2 regions of the Ellagibacter sp. genome follow, and region 1 is predicted to be linked to the other one. Evidence: predicted binding sites of a transcription regulator. Region 1 holds the regulator's gene; the other holds the start of a gene.
What was found. The regulator LexA, encoded in region 1, represses DNA repair genes until DNA is damaged. The targets are predictions, from matches to a motif close to CNAACANNTGTTNG.

Region 2: a site for LexA is predicted at 2,383-2,396, ahead of ACMRQN_RS07730 (tryptophan transporter). Genes of this name have one in related genera too.

Annotation. Positions count from the first base shown of each region.
Region 1 covers NZ_DBFSAP010000036.1:35,487-38,964, reverse strand. The annotation lists gene dapF (diaminopimelate epimerase) at 1-100, shown strand, start outside; gene hflX (GTPase HflX) at 103-1,443, shown strand; gene lexA (transcriptional repressor LexA) at 1,403-2,053, opposite strand; gene ACMRQN_RS04635 (hypothetical protein) at 2,169-2,507, shown strand; gene nrdR (transcriptional regulator NrdR) at 2,625-3,071, shown strand; gene dut (dUTP diphosphatase) at 3,075-3,478, shown strand, end outside.
Region 2 covers NZ_DBFSAP010000050.1:16,140-19,617, reverse strand. The annotation lists gene ACMRQN_RS07740 (energy-coupling factor ABC transporter ATP-binding protein) at 1-635, opposite strand, end outside; gene ACMRQN_RS07735 (energy-coupling factor ABC transporter ATP-binding protein) at 632-1,489, opposite strand; gene ACMRQN_RS07730 (tryptophan transporter) at 1,575-2,162, opposite strand; gene ACMRQN_RS07725 (polysaccharide deacetylase family protein) at 3,079-3,478, shown strand, end outside.

The DNA of each region.
Region 1 (3,478 bases):
CCTCCGCGGTGGCGTGCTCCACATCCTTTGGGCCGAGGACGACCATGTCATGATGACGGGACCTGCCGCCGAGGCGTTCGAGGGAACGGTAGTCCTGTAAGCATGGAGCAGTTCGCCACGGTGCTCACCAAGGGAGCGCAAACGACGTTTGAGGAACAGCGGGAACGAGCAATCCTCGTCGGGGTTGATCGTCCGAACCAGAAGTGGTCCCTCGACTCTTCGCTCGCCGAACTTGAGCGCCTCGCCGACACTGCGGGAGCTGACACCGTCGCGAAGACGACGCAGAAGCTCGAATCACCCAATCCTCGAACGTTCGTCGGAACAGGCAAAGCGGAAGAGATTGCCCAGCTTGCTCGCTCATATGCGGCGGACCTGGTCATATTCGACGATGAGCTCATCCCGTCGCAACAATCTAACCTCGAAAAGACCGTCGATAAGAGCGTCAAGATCATCGATCGCACGGCGCTCATCCTTGACATCTTCGCGCTCCATGCCGCCTCGAAAGAGGGCAGGTTGCAGGTGCGCCTCGCACAGAACCAATATCTCTACCCCCGCCTTCGCGGCATGTGGGCGCATCTCGCCTCGAATCGCATGGGGGGCGGTGTCGGATCGCGCTTCGGCGAAGGCGAAAGCCAGCTCGAAGTCGACCGAAGGATGGTACGCAAGCGAATCACCTCCATCAAGCGCGAGCTCGCTCACTTAGCTGACGTTCGGTCGCTGCAGCGCGAGGAACGATATTCGAGCGGCATGTTCCGCGTTGCTCTGGCCGGATACACCAATGCAGGTAAATCAAGTTTGATCAACCGCCTCTGCGACGCCGATGTCCTCAGCTATGACAAGCTCTTTGCAACCCTCGACTCCACGACAAGGAAGTTCGAGCTGCCCGAAGGGCGTGAAATAACCGTCACCGACACCGTTGGGTTCATTCAAAAACTGCCGACGACCTTGATTGAGGCATTCAAGTCGACACTCGATGAAATCACGGGAGCGCATTTGATTCTGCACGTAGTTGATGCTTCCTCAAGCGAACGAGAGGGCCAACGCGATGCCGTCGACGAGACGCTCGAGCAAATCGGCGCTCAATCGATCCCTCGAATCGAGGTATTCAACAAGTGCGATCTGCTAAGCGACGAAGACATTAGCGCTCTCAAGTCCCGTTACCCGCAGTCGATTGCGATATCCGCTGCAACAGGAGAGGGGATTGAGGAGCTCGTCAAACGAATCGCGCAAGCCGCTTCAGCTGCCGATACGCATATGAGCGTCCTCATTCCCTATGCAAAGGGGGCTCTTGTTGCAAAGGCTCATGAGCGCTGCCATATCGTGAGCGAAACCCACGAAGAGCAGGGGACCGCCATCACAATGTTCGTCCCCCGAAGCTATGTCAACGCCTTTCAGCCCTACCTTACAAACGACGGAACACCGCAACTACCTTGCCCGCGATAGAGCAATTCGTGGTGATAATCGGATCCATGGAGGAGTTCTCCGGCTGAAGCCGGATATGGTCTTTCTCCTTGTAGAAGCGCTTCACGGTTGCCCCATCGTCGATGATAGCGACAACGATATCGCCGTTATTGGCAACTGGCTGCTCCTTAACGACCACATAATCGCCGTCGTTGATACCTGCCTCGATCATTGATTCGCCGCGCACGGACAAGAGGAACGAGGGGGCATCGCCGACAATGTCGGTCGGAAGGGAAATCGTGTCGGTAATATTCTCTTCAGCAAGAATTGGCACGCCTGCAGCGACATCGCCCACAAGAGGCACGTTCACGATTTTACTAAAGCTCGGCTGAACGACATCTGGAACGGAGCTCGCCTGTACCGATGAGCCCTCAAGAGGGTAGGTAAGCGAAATTGATCGAGATTTTAAAGGGTCTCGTTTGATAAGGCCCTTTTCTTCGAGAGCCTTCAGGTGGACATGGACGGTGGAAGGGGAGGAAAGCCCCAGAGCATGGCATACCTCACGAACCGTCGGCCCGTAGCCCTTTTCCCGAATGCAATCCTCAATGCAATCGAGAACAGCTTGTTGACGCTTCGTCACTTTGGTGGCCATAGTGCGTCCTTTCAATAAATCGAACAAATGTTTGAAATAATTATTGACGTGAACCTTTGTTCGATTTATTATAAACGCGAACAAAGGTTCTACGCAAGGGCAAGGAGGCACAAAGATGGGAAATTTCGAAATGAGGTACCCCGTACACGGATCAGCCGCGCTGAAGCCCAGTTCAGCAGAGCAATCGCAATCTGCGACCATCATCGAGTTCCCAGCTATTGCGCAAAACGAGTTCGATTGGGAGTCTTTCGAACAGAACAGCACGGCGGCACAGCCTTCAGACTTCTCCCAACTCAAAGCGCTCTTCACCACGCCACTCGATGATCGCAAGATGGTGCGAAGCCTCAAAGAAGGAACCTTGCGCGGCATCTCCCACAGCGATATGAAGCCATCACACGTAATCGCATGCGGCGTCGCAATGACAATCGCTTCGTTTATCCTGTTTTTCCTGTAAGAAACCTTTTGGTGGTATCCGCATCTTCAATTGTGCGGACATCCTGATCAAAGCCGTAAGGGACAATCCATACGGTATGATACCTTTAACAGAAGTAAAGTTTAAAGGAGCATGCGCATGCGTTGTCCCTCCTGCGGCTACCTTGAATCAAAAGTCGTAGACTCACGCCCATCCGAAGACGGAACATCGATTAGAAGGCGCCGAGAGTGCCTGAAATGCCAACGCCGATTCACCACATACGAGCGCTTAGGCGATAACCCGCTTGTCATCGTTAAAGTCGATGGTTCGTCCGAAGCTTACGATCGCAACAAGCTGTTCAGGGGCCTGCTTATCGCATGCGCCAAGCGGCCGATTTCGAAAGAGCAGGTCGACGACTTGATCGACAGCATCGAAACAGAGCTTCGCAATACCTCACGCACCGAAATAAGATCGAAAGAACTTGGCGATATGGCGCTGAAGCGCCTTGCAAAGCTCGACGATGTCGCCTATGTCAGGTTCGCGAGCGTATACAAAGACTTTCAAAACATTGAAGAATTCGCTGAAGCACTTGAGGAGTTGCGATAAATCATGCCAGAACAGTTACTCGTTCCTATAAAACGGCTTGATGAAACCTTGGAGGTTCCCCGTTACGCATACGAGGGCGACGCAGGCGTAGACCTGCGCTCAGCCGAAGATTTTTCGCTCAAGCCCTTCGAACGAAAGCTTGTTCCAACAGGAGTCGCAATCGCACTGCCAAGAGGCTATGCAGGCTTTGTTATGCCGAGGAGCGGCCTTGCTGTGAAGCACGGAATATCTATCGTCAACACGCCGGGACTTATCGACAGCGACTACCGAGGCGAGCTGAAGGTCACCCTGATCAATCTTGACCCAAAAGATACCTTCCAAGCGCAAAAAGGCGACCGCATTGCTCAGCTCGTTATCATGAAGGTAGAGAACGCAAACTTCGAATGCAGAGACTCATTGGACGAAAC
Region 2 (3,478 bases), on a different contig from region 1:
ACTACCTGACCTGCGGTCATGGCGATCACGCGCGTCGCGTAGTCGCCGACGACCTCCATGTCGTGGCACACCATGACAACGGTGGTGCCGCGGGCGTTCAAATCGGAGACCACCTCCATCACCTTGGCGCATTCGCGGAAATCGAGGCCCGTCGTAGGCTCGTCGAGCACGACGATGGGCGGCTCGAGCACGACGATCGACGCGAGCGCCAAAAGCTGGCGCGTCCCGCGATTCAAGAGGAAGGGCTCGGCATCGCCGTCGAACCCGAAGCGCTCGATCATCGCATCGACCTTCGCCTCAGCTTCGGCGCCCGCGCGGCCTTGAGCGGAAAAGCCGAACAGCAGTTCCTCGCGCACCGTCTTGCAGCAAATCTGCCGATCAGGATTTTGAAACAGGAAGCCCACCTTCGAGGCAAGCTCGCTCGTCCTCAGCTGCGAGGTTGGCACCCCGTCGATCAAAACCTCGCCCGACGTCGGCTTCAAAAGGCCGTTGATCAGGCGCATCGTAGTGGATTTCCCCGCGCCGTTCGTTCCAACGAAGGCGACGAAATCCCCGTCGCCCACCGTGAAGCTCACATCCCGCAAGATGGCAAGCTCACCATCATATGAGGCGTTCACCTGGCGAAACTCAATCATGCGCAAGCCTCCTTCCCAGAAAGCAGCCCCTCGCACGCGCAAACGGCGCCCTCGACGGTGCACACCGCCGGCCCGCACACCAGTCCGCGCGCACACAGCCTGTTGACAAGGCTCGTCGAGCGCGGGCAGTTCACCCCAATCTCGAGAAGCTCGTCGGAATGTTCGAGCACCTCACGGGGAGTGCCGCAGAAGCGAATCTCTCCCTCGTCGACGATAACGAGCGCGTCGGCGTACTCGGAGAGCAAGGCGATTTTCTGCTCGACCACGATAACGGTTGTCCCATGTTCGACCGAGTAGCGCTTGAGCAGGTCGAACACGGCAACCGACGACGCGGGGTCGAGCTCTGCCGTCGGCTCGTCGAGCACGAGCACGCGCGGCTTCAGGGCGAGCACCGACGCGACCGCAACCTTCTGTTTCTGACCGCCCGACAGCTCGGCGATGCTCCGATCGCGCAACTCGGCGATGCCCATTGCCGCAAGCGCCTCGTCGACCCGCGCGGGGATCTCGGTCTTAGGCACGCCGAAGTTCTCCAGGCCGTAGAGCACCTCGTCTTCGACCACCGACGACACCATCTGCGAGTCGATGTCCTGGCACACGCTTCCGACCAGGCGGCTTATGTCCGTGAGCGACGCCTCGCACGTGTCGAGCCCGTCGACGCGGACGCTGCCGTAGAAATCGCCCGGGTAGCAATGCGGGATGATGCCGTTGATTGCGTAGGTGAGCGTCGACTTCCCACTGCCCGCGGCGCCCGTGACGCCGACGAACGCGCCGTCGGGGATGGAAAGGTCGATCCCCTTGAGGATGGGGCCTGCCCCCTCCCGATAGCGAAACGATAACTGCGAGATTTCAATCATGGGATGTCCTTTGTGGTAAGAGACCTTCGGGCAATTGGGGGTCGCACGTCGAGCGAGCAGGCTTCCGTCAGACAGACGGGGTGGTTTAGCGCTTCAGAACCGCGCGCAGAACCGGGGTGAGGATTGCGGCGAGCACCGCGTTCATCGTCGCGGTTCCAAGCACCATGACGGCGTACACCCCGAAGACGGCAAGCGGGTCGAGGTGCGCAACAGCGACTCCGACGATCATCGCGAAGGTATAGCCCGAGAAAACGGTGGAGATGAAGGTGATGATAATCGGGAAGACAACGTTTTGGCAGGTCTTGCTGTCGCGCGCCGCCTTGGCAAGCACGGTGACGAGAATGCCGCACACAAGCGCACCGACCATTTCCGACGCGATGTTCACCAATGGTGTCGCATTCAGCATCGGGATTTGGCTCACCACGCCGACGAGCAGGCCGATGACGACCGATTGGTAGATTTTCGGCCGCGTGAGGATGATAGCCAGGCAGTACATGGCAATCATGAAGTTCGGCTTCATGCCGGCGAAGTTGAGAAAGCTCGAAACGGTGAGCTTCAGCACGGCGCCCGCGGCGATAAGCACAGCGACTAAGATAAGGTCCCGAACGGATAGACCGTCTTTCTTCTGGTCGGTGGCGATAGTGCGCTTCGCTGCTGCAATGTTCTCGGTCATGATTCCTCATTCCTTTCTTAGCGGTTTTCCGCCTGTCTTCGTCCGTCCCCGGACTTTTCGGTTTGCCGGCTTGGACGCGAATGAGGAATCGCCCGGGAATCATCTCAGGTGGCAATCTGTCCGCAAAATAAAAAAATCTGTCCTTTGAGATAAAGGACAGATTCGAAATCTGCGGTGCCACCTTTATTGATTTCCCATAGGAAACCCTCTCACGAACATGCCAACACATGTTCTGCCCTTAACGCAGGCTCACGGTCCAGATACTCAGCTGCTTCCCTTGCGGGCTTACAACCTTTCCCCTTTCCCTCGGCGATCCATTTACCGCTCAGCATCTCTACGGGACTTCCAGCAACGCCCGCTCTCTGTAAGCGCTTTAACGGCTTGATCTTCGCCTCATCGGTTTCAACGTATTAAGTTGTGAGTCGCACTTTAGCAGAGCGTAGCGACATGTCAAGAATTATTTTTGAATATTTCGGAAATGGAGTGCCGCGCGGCATAACCCAGCGCGAATGCGTATAATCGTTTCCAGGTGCGGAAATTTGCGTGTCCGTCCGCACTTCAGTTACATAAGGAGCACTTTTACGCCATGACGGATCAATTTAGCCGAGACCATTATCGGGACAGTCGGCAGCCTGGGGAAAATTCATCGAGAAGGCGAATAGACGCAAGCCCGAATCGTCGTACCGTTGGAAACGATGCCCAGCACGCCTCTTCGAGCAGGCGCCCCGCTGGCACCCGACCGCAAACAGGCGCCCATCAACAGGGTGCCCCCAGACCCCGAAGCGCATCGCAGGCAGGGCGCGAGCCCGCGCCGCATCGCGCCCCCTCGCAGAACTCTCGCCAGCACATGCGCCAGGGTGCGCCTTCGCGCAATCATGCCAGCTCATCGGCGAATCGACCCACTGCTCAGGGGAACGTGCGACCCGCGTCGTACAATCGCTCTCGCGCGCAGGCGAACCGAAACAACCCGGCCAACGCCGCCGTCTACAACGATTACTCCCGCTACACCGAGCGCCGCTCGAAGCGCCCCGGTCCTGTTGCCATCGGCGTTATGGCGGTGCTCGTCATCGCCATCGTCCTCGGCGTGTTCTTCGTTTTGAACCCGCCCACTTTCGACATCACCGTAAACGGAGCGAAACACACCGTCTCCAACGGAACGACGATTGACAAGCTTATCGACGACGGACTTGCCTCCCCGACGGCGGGCAACCTGCTCGCCGTTGACTCGAGCGTCATCACCGAGGGCGGCGGCGACCGCTTCGCCGCGACCATCAACGGGAACGCCACCAACGACGGCTCGAAGAAGGTCAGGAAGG